Regions from separate parts of the Solibacillus sp. FSL K6-1126 genome, predicted to be linked through region 3. Evidence: riboswitches for the same ligand, from Rfam matches in the RefSeq annotation. Region 3 holds a riboswitch; each other region holds the start of a gene.

Evidence for each region. A riboswitch is a leader RNA that binds a small molecule or an ion and turns the genes downstream of it on or off. The one in region 3 is predicted to bind cobalamin.
Region 1: linked by a shared signal. The riboswitch ahead of cobT (nicotinate-nucleotide--dimethylbenzimidazole phosphoribosyltransferase) and the one ahead of MHH44_RS06590 (hypothetical protein) in region 3 are both predicted to bind cobalamin.
Region 2: linked by a shared signal. The riboswitch ahead of MHH44_RS08470 (glutaredoxin family protein) and the one ahead of MHH44_RS06590 (hypothetical protein) in region 3 are both predicted to bind cobalamin.

What each region holds. Positions count from the first base shown of each region.
Region 1 covers NZ_JBBOPD010000001.1:3,364,113-3,368,380, forward strand. The annotation lists gene MHH44_RS16750 (YunC family protein) at 123-425, shown strand; gene MHH44_RS16755 (hypothetical protein) at 545-856, opposite strand; gene cobT (nicotinate-nucleotide--dimethylbenzimidazole phosphoribosyltransferase) at 1,425-2,483, opposite strand; cobalamin riboswitch at 2,579-2,759, opposite strand; TPP riboswitch at 3,075-3,189, shown strand; gene thiC (phosphomethylpyrimidine synthase ThiC) at 3,340-4,268, shown strand, end outside.
Region 2 covers NZ_JBBOPD010000001.1:1,749,155-1,753,422, forward strand. The annotation lists gene nrdE (class 1b ribonucleoside-diphosphate reductase subunit alpha) at 1-1,593, opposite strand, end outside; gene MHH44_RS08465 (ribonucleotide reductase stimulatory protein) at 1,590-1,916, opposite strand; gene MHH44_RS08470 (glutaredoxin family protein) at 1,955-2,179, opposite strand; cobalamin riboswitch at 2,339-2,521, opposite strand; gene dut (dUTP diphosphatase) at 2,693-3,130, shown strand; gene MHH44_RS08480 (hypothetical protein) at 3,166-3,480, opposite strand; gene MHH44_RS08485 (cobalamin biosynthesis protein CobN) at 3,482-3,907, opposite strand; gene MHH44_RS08490 (alpha/beta hydrolase) at 4,147-4,268, shown strand, end outside.
Region 3 covers NZ_JBBOPD010000001.1:1,380,032-1,384,299, reverse strand. The annotation lists gene cobS (adenosylcobinamide-GDP ribazoletransferase) at 1-93, opposite strand, end outside; gene MHH44_RS06600 (bifunctional adenosylcobinamide kinase/adenosylcobinamide-phosphate guanylyltransferase) at 106-648, opposite strand; gene MHH44_RS06595 (ABC transporter substrate-binding protein) at 847-1,800, opposite strand; gene MHH44_RS06590 (hypothetical protein) at 1,790-2,347, opposite strand; cobalamin riboswitch at 2,508-2,689, opposite strand; gene MHH44_RS06585 (Fur family transcriptional regulator) at 2,741-3,151, opposite strand; gene MHH44_RS06580 (metal ABC transporter permease) at 3,148-4,014, opposite strand; gene MHH44_RS06575 (metal ABC transporter ATP-binding protein) at 4,030-4,268, opposite strand, start outside.

The DNA of each region.
Region 1 (4,268 bases), 2.0 Mb from region 3:
AAGTAAATTGAGAAAAGCGTAACAAAGCAGTCGCTCTTTTGAAGTAAGCTGCATAATTTCCCCAAAAACAAGTACCAATTTCTAATTGTTTCATATGATTTATATGAAAGGGGGAGAAGGTTATCGTCTATACGGAAACGATTGATCTTCAGGGTCATTTATTTACTGCGGTAACGGTTCAATTACCTAAAACAACATTGCTGACAATTTCGAATGAGCATGGCTACATTATGTGCGGTGCACTCGATGTTGGTCTGTTAAATGAAAAGTTGTCCGATCGCAAAATCATTGCGGGTCGTGCAGTAGGTGTTCGAACGATCGATGACTTACTTAAAGCGCCACTAGAATCCGTGACATACGAAGCAAGAGCGTACGGTATTGAAGAAGGTATGATTGGCGAAGAAGCATTATTAAAAATGATTTAGTTACATTGTAAGCTCTCAGGTGATGAGTTCCACCCCAAAAAAAGTTCCATGCAAAAAACCGCTCTTTCAATTTCTTGAAAAAGCGGTCTATCTATTTTTATTGACGTGATTACGTACAATTAGATTGCTTTATTATAATAGGAAGCTTTTGACCCTTTACTTCTTTTCACGGCTAGAAGCTCTTCTAATTTTTGAATATATTCACGGTCTGCCGATATTCTTGTAAGGCTTGTTAATAAATATGGTCTTAATCCGGAATTGATTTTTTGGCAACGCGCAAGATTGATCAAATACTTGGCCATCTTAAATGACTTTAAGTGCGTATGTCCATTTTTAAATTCCTTCTTCGTATTGACGACCATAAATTCCTGCTTGCGCCCTTTATAAAAAGGAATAATAATAAACTCATCTTTTTTGAAAATTTGATTCATATTATCCTCATCCTTTTCGAATATATTCAAAAACGACCTTTCACATACGGAGAAATAGTGATCACCCCGTTTCTCTTAATGCCCCTCCCGCCTCTCCTTTTTATTGGCCTTACTTTTCCTTACCCTATTTACCGGTTACTTTATTCCAAGTTTCATTCAAAAAGCACTTTTTTAGTTATTATTAACAATTCGAATACGTTTTTACATTTAGTTAATATAGGATATTACGGAGGGAATGCAAATGACAGGACAATTGCTTGCATTTCACTGAATTTTCTGTAAAATTAAATCAAGTTCTATTCATTCCCCGAATGTTTTGGTCGCACATAACATTTTCAGCGGATTGGATAGGGCTTTTCTTTATGATTTCTTTACTTACTCAATAAAACAAAATAGTTCCGCTTATTTGGTACTTTACTGGTAAAACAAATGGAATAGACTGAAAAACTCCATTTATTTCTATGGAATACCGAATTCATAAAAAAGGCGACATTAAAAGTTCCTGTCACTTTAAATGTAGCCCGTTTACGTAATTTTATTTTACGAATTTCATGTCTTGAAGATTTTTCTACTTGGCTACTAAAAGCGCTGCCGCTTCCTCCAACGTCACCATATTTGTAATCATCGAACATGCTGCATCTAGAATCGGGAATGCTAGTGCAGCACCCGAACCTTCTCCAAGTCTCATATTCATATGCAGCATTGGCTCTAATCCTAGAAGCTCAGCTGCAATTTTTGCACCCGGCTCTTCCGATAAATGTGACGGAATCAAATACGCTTTCACATTCGGATTTAACTTAGAGGCGATTAATGCGGAAACCGTTGAAATGTACCCGTCAACAACGACCGGTACACGATTTGCTGCAGCTGCAAGGAAGATTCCGGCCATCCCGCAAATTTCCAGTCCGCCTACTTTTGCTACAACATCAATCGGATCTTCGGCGTTTGGCTCGTTCAAGGTAATCGCTTTTCGAATGACTTCGGCTTTATATTCGATACCGCCAGCTCCGACACCAGCTCCAAAGCCCGTTACTGCCAGCGGATCACAGCCGTGAAGCACTGAAAGCACCGCAGCACTCGGTGTCGTATTCCCGATACCCATTTCCCCGGTACCAATGAGATTGATACCATTTTGGATCGCTTCTGTTGCGACTTCAATTCCTACTTCAATCGCTTGAATCGCTTCTTCTCGGGTCATTGCTGGACCTTTCGCCATATTGTCTGTCCCGTATTTGACCTTTTTAATGATTACCCCAGCATCTTGAGGTAAATCTTCTTTTACACCGATATCTACCGGAATGACTTGTGCATTCGAAATTTTCGCAATCGTACACATCCCTGTCGTCCCTTTCGGAAATGATAATGTTTGGAAAACCGTTGTACTTTGCGGATTTGGCGTTACGCCCTCCTCATACACCCCGTGATCCGCAGCCATGACGATCACCGCTTTATTATCGATTCTAGGCGCAAGGTCACCCGTAATTGTGGCGATTTGCAGAGCTAGTGATTCGAGCTTCCCTAGGCTTTGTGGTGGTTTGGCTAAAGAGTCTATGTACGTACGTGCTTTTTCTTCCATTTTTCGGTCGATTCCTTGAATCTGATCAATTGTTTGCTGTAATAATTGCATGTTTCGTTTCCCCTATCTAAATGTATTTTTGACAATAAAAATAGCCTGCAGTTTATTCGATAACAAATAAACTACAGACATATCCAGTGTCTATAAATAGTAAGCATACTTAGGCAGGTCTCCTGGCTCAGATTCACAATTTCATAGCCCCTTCCCAGAATGTAAATCCAGTGGGTTTTGCTATGCAACTCCTCTATACAGTGTTGGGATTACGCTAAAGCTTTTCACTTTATTCCCTATTCTCCCTTAACGGGCACCTAATGCTTGATGAATTTAACATTACTTTATGACGAATGGCTTTTTTCGTCAAGGATGATTTTCAATAAGCAGGAATTAAAACGCTTTCTGATTCAGAATTCCTTAAATATAAAAAAAGTCCACCTCCTGAAAATGTTGACTCATCAGAAATAATAATACGTTCGGGTTTTGTTTCTTTAATATTCTTAACGTCGAGAAATGCAGAGGTTGGTAATGTGCATGCGAAATGAGTACGATATCAATATCCGGTAAGGTAATTCATCTAATAAATACTTTTCTGAATTTTCCCTTTTATCTCAATGAAGTTTCATGTATACTAATATAAAATTGAATAGAAATAACTAGGGGAGTCCAATAAGTTGGGCTGAGAATGAAACACGTTGAAGTTTCTTGACTCTTGGGACCTGATCTGGATCATACCAGCGTGGGGAAGTTAGCATCGTATTATAGTAATACTACTTCTGTATACATATTAGCCGGGTCCGACCATTTATTGGACACCGGCTTTTTTATGTACTTCATAAGCTTTTTTAAGCTCCTCACTGTTGTGCTCTATCTCTTGTCCTTATATTCAAAAAAGGAGAGATTTATTATGTCAATGTCACCATCTTCATTAAACGAACAAAGTATTTCCATTATGTCTAACTTTTCAGGTAGCAATAAAGTATATGTAACAGGCTCTAGACCTGACATTAAGGTTCCAATGCGTGAAATCGTGTTAAGCCCGACAACTGGTACGTTTGGAGAAGAGGAAAATCCTCCAGTACGTGTGTATGACACCAGCGGACCTTATACAGACCCTGATTATTCTGTCGATATTACAAAAGGTCTCCCTGCCCTTCGCAGTACATGGATTCAAGAACGTGGCGATGTGGAGGAATATGATGGTCGTGAAATTAAGCCTGAGGATAATGGTTATAAAGATAAAAACGATCCTCGTACTAATCATAACGTGTTTCCTGGTTTAAAGCGGAAACCGTTACGGGCTAAAAAAGGGAAAAATATTACACAACTTCATTATGCACGAAAAGGAATTATCACGCCTGAAATGGAATTTATCGCAATTAGAGAAAATATGAAACCTGAATTCGTACGGGATGAAGTTGCAAAGGGTCGAGCGATTATTCCTTCTAATATCAACCATCCAGAATCAGAGCCCATGATAATAGGTCGTAACTTTCATGTAAAAATTAACGCGAATATTGGCAATTCTGCTGTTTCATCTTCCATCGAAGAAGAGGTTGAAAAAATGACATGGGCAACACGTTGGGGTGCTGATAATATTATGGACCTATCAACAGGTAAAAACATTCACACAACACGGGAATGGATTATTCGAAATTCGGCTGTTCCTGTCGGTACCGTACCTATTTATCAAGCACTAGAAAAAGTAAATGGTGTTGCTGAAGACCTAACATGGGAGGTTTACCGTGATACATTGATTGAACAAGCCGAACAAGGGGTGGATTACTTCACCATTCATGCTGGTGTTCTTTTACGGTATGTTCCGTTAACAGCAAAACGTTT
Region 2 (4,268 bases), 370 kb from region 3:
TTTGTTTATATAAGTTTCAAAATAAACCCCGCTCGCATAATCACTTTCCTCAAATCGATAAAACGTTTCGTTCTTTTGCTTCGCGATTTTCATTGATGCTTTTAACGAGTGATAGTTCAGTGATTCCATAAACGCATCGATAAATTCGATCGACTCTTTGGAACCATAACGGATTCCGCTTTGTACAAGGTGTCCATGCAAGTTCATAACGCCCAATCCTACAGAGTGCATCACTTTATTGGCTTTCGACACAGAAGGGACGTTGACGATATCGGTCATCGTTGAAACATTCGTTAAAAGACGCATTGCTGTATCGACAAGCTGTCCGAAATCCTGAACTTTCGTTGCTTCGTGAATGTCGATCGATCCTAAATTGCAAGAAACATCGAGGCCGTATTCATTCGGCTCGTTTTGGTCGGTAACAACACTTGTTTGCTGGTATTGGAGAATTTCGGTGCATAGATTCGACATCTTCACACGCCCGATTTCCTTTAATGGGTGGATGTTATTGACATTATCATCGAATATTTCGAACGGGTAACCCGATTCAAATTGCGCCTTTTTAATTTCCGTATACAATTTACGGGCGTTTAAACGTTTCAGTTTACGGATGTTTGGATTATCCAAAAATTCGTAGTACATTTCCGTAATCGAAATTTCCGACATGCGTTTGCCGTATTCTTTGAAAATATCATAAGAACTGAATAATACGATATCTTTATCGCGGCGCATCAGTTCAAAGAAAATATCGGGAAGAATAATCCCTGTAGATAATGTAGCTAATCGGATTTTATCGTCGGCATTTGGTTTCTTGGAAGAGATGAACGCTTCAATATCACCGTGGAAAACATTTAGATAGACGACTCCGGAACCATTTCTTTGGCCAAGCTGATTCGAATACGAGAACGAATTTTCCAGCAGTTTCGCAACAGGCATAACCCCGCTCGCACGGTTTAAAATTCCTTTAATCGGATCTCCCAATGGACGCAGATCGGTCAAGTTTACCCCGACACCGCCGCCTAAGCGGGAAAGTTCAAGACAATAGCCGATATTCTCGGCGATTGAGTTCATCGTATCGTCCATCGTTAGTTTAAAACATGAGACTAGCTCACCGCGCGCTTTTTTCCCGCTGTTTAGGGCAGTTGGGGTTGCCGGCTGGTAGGCAGTCATGACCGCTTCGATGGCCTTTTCAGCCAATGCTTCATCGCCTTGTGCTAAATACAGGGCGATAATGACGATTCGGTCTTCATACTTTTCCAGAATTTCTTTTCCGTCCCGGCTTTTCATCGCATAGCTTTCGTAGAACTTAGAAGCACTCATGAATGAAGGAAACCGGAACTTGTAGGAATAGGCTTTTTTGTACATTTGTTTAATAAAGTCCATCGAGTACAATTCCAAAAACTCTTTTTCGTAATAGCCTTCATCGACTAAATAACGCACTTTTTCCTCGATATCGATAAAGTAGCGTAAACGGACATTCACGTCTTCCAGGAAATAGCGGCGTGTTGCTTCTTTGTCTTTCGCCAGATCCAATTCACCGGTAGCACGGTAACGGTTTAGAATATCGTTATTTAATTTTAAATATTGTTTCATATCGATGCCTCTTTCCAAATGGAGTAGTAGTAATCTGTAATCGCTTCATAATTCGCCGGAGTTCCTCGCATTTCCACTTTTTCGATTAACGGAATTCCGTATTGTGCTGCTAAAAGGTCACCTGCACGGCCGAAAAAAGCATGACCAAAATTACGGTTTCCGCTTACGATAATTCCTTTGCATAGATCAAAGTTCGCAGTCATGAACTGGTCGACGATAGGGGGAACAGAGCCTAATCCATCCGTATACGTAAATAGAAGATACGGTTCATCCATTTTCTCTACTTCCGCCAAATCCTTTGCGGGCAAGCCGAGTTTTTGCACAATGGATCGTACATTACCAGTTCGTGAAGCAAATATGATCATGCGGTCATTTCAGAAATGCGATCGATAATTGACGTCGGCTCTGCGATAAATTCACCGTTGATTTCAAATAACGGCACAGACAAAAAACCTGCATCGAGTACTATTTGTTTTGCGCTCTCATCATGGTCAATATTAATAACCTCGACCTCCAAGTTGGCAGCATCGAGCTCCGATTTTACCCATAGGCATTTTGGACAAATTGTTTTCGTATAAAGTTTCATAATAGAACCCCTCGCTATTTAAATATTACTAGTAATTGTGGTGCCACATGTCATGGGGGAACATGCAGAAAAAACAAAAAAAAGCTATCCCGGAAAACAGGATAGCTTGAAATGGAAACGAATAAAAGAGCGCCTCCATTTCCTATTCCCCGAAGAAATGTACGTAGTTTTAACGCGGCAGGTCTCCTGGCTTTGCTTCATTCGTCAGACATACCTTCCCATGCATTGCACAGTGGTCTATTCGTCTTCAGTCAGCATTTACAGTTGCGGGGACAGCGTTGGATTCACACCAAACTTCCCTTTTAAACTACATTTAGTAGTACCGTGATAAAAAAACACAATATATAGTTGAATTGAGTATAAGCTTTAACAACATAAAAGTAAAGAGCCTAAAGAAAGATAACATAAATCCATTAAGAATTCTAGAAAACTCCCTATTGAAAATAAAGAAAAAATATGGTTTTGTTATAACTGCATGTAAATAGATTTTATAAATGAGAAAGTTGGTTGAATATGTCGATTCAATTAAAAATTAAGAAAACCCACCCGAATGCTGTATTGCCGAAACAGGCACGGGAAGGGGATGCAGGGATGGATTTAAGTGCGGTTGAAGAAAAAGTTTTATTGCCTGGTGAATACGCATTAATTAAAACCGGTCTTCAAATCGAACTGCCGGAGGGAACAGAAGCGCAAGTACGTCCTCGTAGCGGATTAGCACTCAAACATGGGATTACGGTGTTAAATAGTCCAGGTACGATCGATGCAGGCTATCGCGGAGAAATCGGCGTGATTTTAATCAATCACGGAAAAGAACCTTTTACGATTGAAAAACAAATGCGAATCGCCCAGCTAGTCATTCAATATGTTCCGCAAGTTTTCATTGATGAAACAGACGAGCTGTCGGTTACGGAGCGCGGTGATAAGGGCTTTGGTTCGAGTGGAGTGAAATAATGAAAAAAAGCCTGCTTTCGGATGAACACAGGCTTTTAATCTTCTTTTTTCCACTTTATGTAATTGTATGACATTTGAAAAACAAATACGATCACGAGCAACAGCGTAACAAATATAAAGTTAGCGGAAAACCTTTCAAAATAATAAATGATCGCTAACGGAAAAATACAAAACGGGATTGAATAAATCGTGCGTAAAAATTTACGGCGATATGATAGGCCATGATAGGCAAACTTAAATCCTTTATCCACTTTCGGCTTTTTCCGGAAATACATAGACAAGACAAGTGTCGTAATTGAAATCACTAATAATATGAATCCGTACTGAATTAAAAAATCTAAATCAACCATATTAGTTTCCTTCCTCTCCTTTTGACTGAATATCGATCTGTGTCACAATTTTTGAAATCGGTAAATACGAAAGTTCACAATTATAACGCCCATCAGGTAGATCTTTGTAAGTACCGGACTTTATGTTATAAAGATTATCTTCAATCTTTACTTCAGTCGTATCAATACTTCTCCCATGACCGTTTACAAAGTTGATTTCACAAATCCCCTCCGCAAATTTCTGATTACCCGCTTGTAGATGATAAAAATCATATTCATAAATACCCGTTACAATCAGCATGAACAGCGTTAGCACACCAAGCATAAACGTATTCATGTTATAGGGGGAGGATTTCTTATTTACGAACTGCCGTATAAAAAAGAAAGCTGCAATGATGAATAATAAAGTGAAAATTATTAGAGCACTGTAAAATCCAATGAGCACCATCATTCCCTCCTTTAGAATTTATTACCTAATTTACGGATAAGTCGGGAAAAAGTTTCAGAATTATATCGCGATTTGTTTTATTGAGATAATAATGTGCTTAAAACAATCGACACTTTTTTCTAATAGGTACTAAGTATGCATAAGGATAAATAGAAACGTTTATCCGTTTAGAAGGTGATCAATCAATTTTAGTCGAATGGATAAGAATCATAGTAGAAAAAATAGGATGGAGGCATTGTATGCGAAGCGTGCAAAGTGTGTTGTTTGAGAAGTTTTTAATACTGCGCGGAACAAAGAAAAAGTTTATGGATTTGCGTCTGCTCGATGATTTTATTGCAATGAAGCATAACGAGAAACCGTA
Region 3 (4,268 bases):
AACAGACTTGGCATTCATATCCAGCTGTTTTTTTATCGGCACTGCCGAAAAAAATTGCCAAGCTAACAAAAAACCGCTCAAACTATTTTTCAACTTGGTTCCTCCTTACTTCCAACGCTGTACAAGCTGAAATTGTACTTCATATGCTTCATCACTATTTTGGACAATCCATTGATGAAGCTCACCTAACAATTTGCGATACAAATTTACCTCATCATACGGTGATGGCAGTTCATCCAGCACTTCATTTGATACAACTATTATTGTAGCACCTTGCTTCCGCCATGTTAGCAATTGCTTTTGCAGTGATTCGATACAATTATCGATGTACTCGCTATTTTCATTTTTTTGTTCATATGTATACAGTACATTCGAAAGCCATGTTGTCACACATTCAAAAAGCACAACATCATTATTTGAAAGCTGCTCGATCGTAAAAGGAATCTGTACTTGCATTTCCACTGTGTTCCAATGGGCGTTCTGATTTTCGCGGTCTTGCTGATGGCGGATAATTCGTTTTTCCATTTCCTCATCAAAGGATACACCTGTCGCGACATAGTAGAGCGTCTTTTCTTCACCTAACTGCCTAGCAAATTTTTCTGCAAAAGCACTTTTGCCGCTGCGCACACCACCGGTTATAAAAATCAATCGTATCCCCCCTTATTTTTATCAATTACGCCTCGGCGTAATTGCGTCCGTATTCTGCTTTGCGCTGAAGCGCAAAGAATTCATCGCCGAAGTCGTGACATCCGCCGGAAGCCAATTAATTTCATTCAGCGATATCCGCTGAATGAAGTTAATTGAAAAAGACATGCCTAAACTTAGGCATGTCCTTCTATTCTATACTTATTTAAATAGTTCCGGGTATACTGATTGTGCCATAATTTCAACGGCTTCACCAATACGCGGTCCAGGACGGGACATAATATCTCCATCGACCAGATAAACTGCCTTTTCTGAAACTGCCTGTATTTTATCCCAACCTGTGCGTCCTAGAATCTCGTCAACTGCATTTTCCATATAGGTTGCCGGTGTAATAATAATTTCAGGATTACGAGTAATGACATCTTCTTCCGTCACACTAATCCAGCTCGTCTGATCAGCAAAAATATTTTCAACATTGGCGTGATCCATTATTTCCTGCTGGAATGTACTGCTGCCGGTAGTCCAAAGATCCGGAGCTGGCGAAACTTCATAATATGCTTTTTTCTTCGTATCAATTGTCGCTGTTTTTTCTTGTACTGTTTCGATTTGTGCTTTAATGTCGGCTACAATTTCTTCGCCTTTTTCTTTTACATCCATTACTTCGGACAGTTGGATAATATCTGTATAAACATCATCAAATGTCGCAGCCGAAGCAATTACAAATACTTTCAAACCTGCATCTTCCAATTGGGCAATTTGTGCTTCCTCCCCAATTGTATAGGCAACAACGACATCCGGATCCAATTCCAGAATTCGCTCTGCATTGATGACAGTAGAAGTCGACACACGTTCAATTTTTTGTGCGGCTTCCGGATATGTATCATATTCTGTTGCCCCGATAATTTGTTCACCGACACCCAGCTCAAACAAAATTTCTGTATTGCTAGGCTGCAGGGAAATAATCGTTTCCGGTACTTCATCGAATGTTACTTCAACACCACGATCATCAACAACTGTATACGGTGCACCTTCACTTTTCGAACCGGCCTGCTCTTCTTTTTTCACATCATTTTCAGACTTTTCATCATTTGATCCGCATGCTGCTAATAAGAATGTTGCCGCTAAAGCAACGATCCATTTGTTCTTAAATTTCATTTGTTGTAACCCCTTTTTTCTTTTTCGTCGGATAAGATTTTGAGATAAATGGAATTTCCTCTTGTTGATGCTGCTGATTCATATAGACCGCCATGACAAAAAACACATTGGCAAGCAGCCCGAGAAAATCAAACAAAATTTCATCCACTTCTCTTTCCTCGCTCACTTTATGTAATGCCCTGAAAGACTTTTTCGCCTCACTGCGGCAAATATGCAGTCTTGCTGAACTTTCGATTCCTTGTGGCAGTACAAACTGCTGAATCGCTTCTCCAACTTCACTTACATAAAAATCGTATCGATCGCTTAGCCATTGCAAATCCTCAAATGTAATGGCTAATTTACCGCGTACCGAACCATTGACATGATAAGCTAACGGTTGGATTCTCCTCAAATCTTCCAAAACGAGCTGACCGGAAGCATCATCAACTAACGTCGGAAAGACTGTACCGATTCGCGTTGTCAAAGAATCGGTGCGGATTTCATAGTCGACGCAGCTTGATTTTTCCCGCATAAACGGATAACAGGAAAAACGGATATCCTTTTTCATAAAATTCTCCTCACTTCAAGTAGTGCCTCACGAAATTACGAGTGTACGAAAAAAAGCCACCCAAGAAAATGGATGGCTTCAAAAATCAAAAAAGAGTGCTGCAAAAGGATGCTCATTCGATCAGTGACTGCCGTACATTCTCTTTAATTCCGAAGAGGGATGTTACGATAAGAAAAAGATTGGTCTCCTGGCTCTGCGTTTCACTTTACTCATAAGTACCTTCCCGCTATATTAGCAGTGGTCTCACACTTATTTTCATCAACGCTTACAGTTACGGAAATAGCTTCGGATTTACACCGAATTCCCATTTATGCATAATGCATCTTTTTCCTGCAAATTTATTCAATTTGTCTTAATCACTTTAGCATATTAACAGAAATATGCAATGGAAATTTACAAACAATCCGGACATTTGCCATAAATCTCAAATTTGTGTGCTTCTACAGCATAACCCGGCAGCTTTTCACCGAGCATTTCCATCGGGCAAACAGACAGTTCCTTTACATTCCCGCAATCACGGCAAATAAAATGGTGGTGATGATGATCCGACTCACAATGCATACGGAAGTTACGCTCACCGTTTAATTCTGTTTCTTCTAGAATATCAAGCTCCACGAAAGTAGCGAGGTTACGGTAAATTGTATCGAAACTCATCCCAGGGAAATCTTTTTTCAATACTGATAACAAATCACGGGCAGTCAAATATTTGTCTGTAGATGCAAACATACCCAAAATCAACTCTCGTTTATCCGTCTTTTTATAGCCATTATCCTTTAATATTTCCCACGCGCGCGCTGCATTCACAGTATCTCTTCTCCTTCCGATTTAATTGTGAATTTCAAAACAAGCTTTTTGATTAAAATTACTAATAGCAAGATCAAAATAGATGTGACAACAATTGTTCCACCCGGTGCCAAGTTCAGGTAAAATGCAGAAATGAGTCCGATTACTACTGCCAGCTCTCCAAATACAATCGCTAAAATAATCGCCTCTTTAAAACCGCGAGCTAAACGCATCGCTGCAGCTACCGGCAATGTCATTAAGCTTGAAACAAGCAAAATTCCGACAATACGCATACTTGCTGCGATAACTAGTGCGACAACGATCATGAACAATAAATGAATCCATTTCGCAGGTAAACCGCTCGCTTTCGCATATTCCTCATCGAATGACAATACGAAAAGCTCTTTAAAAAATAAAACTAAAAATAATACAACTACGACTGCAATTGCCAGCACAACATATAGATCCTGACGTGATACAGCCGATACAGAGCCAAATAAATAGCTCATTAAATCGGTATTAAATCCGCTTGCAAGTGATATTAAAATGGCACTCACACCGATTCCGCCCGACATAATAATTGGTATCGCAAGTTCTTCATAATGTTTATATAGTCGGCGTAATCGTTCAATTAAGATCGAACCACTTACAGATGCGATAATCCCTAAATAAATCGGGTTCAGCAAAGCCAGCGCTGCAAACGATTGGCTCAAGTACAGGCTCCCGGCAATCCCCGCCAGTGTTACATGCGACAGTGCATCCGCAATTAGCGATAAACGTCTTACTACGATAAATACACCAAGCAATGGTGCAATTACTCCAATAACAAGCCCTGAGAAAAAGGCATTTTGCAAAAATTCATAGTTTAATATAGCTTCTATCATAACGGCCTGCTCCTCTTAGTGAATCTTTCGAACAGAGTGGCCGTTCCAGCTAGCAATCTGTTCTTCCGAAATCGTATCAAAATCATTTTTGTACCCGTGGAAATGAATCGACTGATTTAAGCACGCTACATGACTGACACGATCCGAAACCGTGTCCACATCATGTGTAACTAAAATCATCGTCATATTGTGATGCTTATTTAAATGTGCGAGCATATCATAGAATGCCTGCACATTTTCTCGGTCAATTCCGA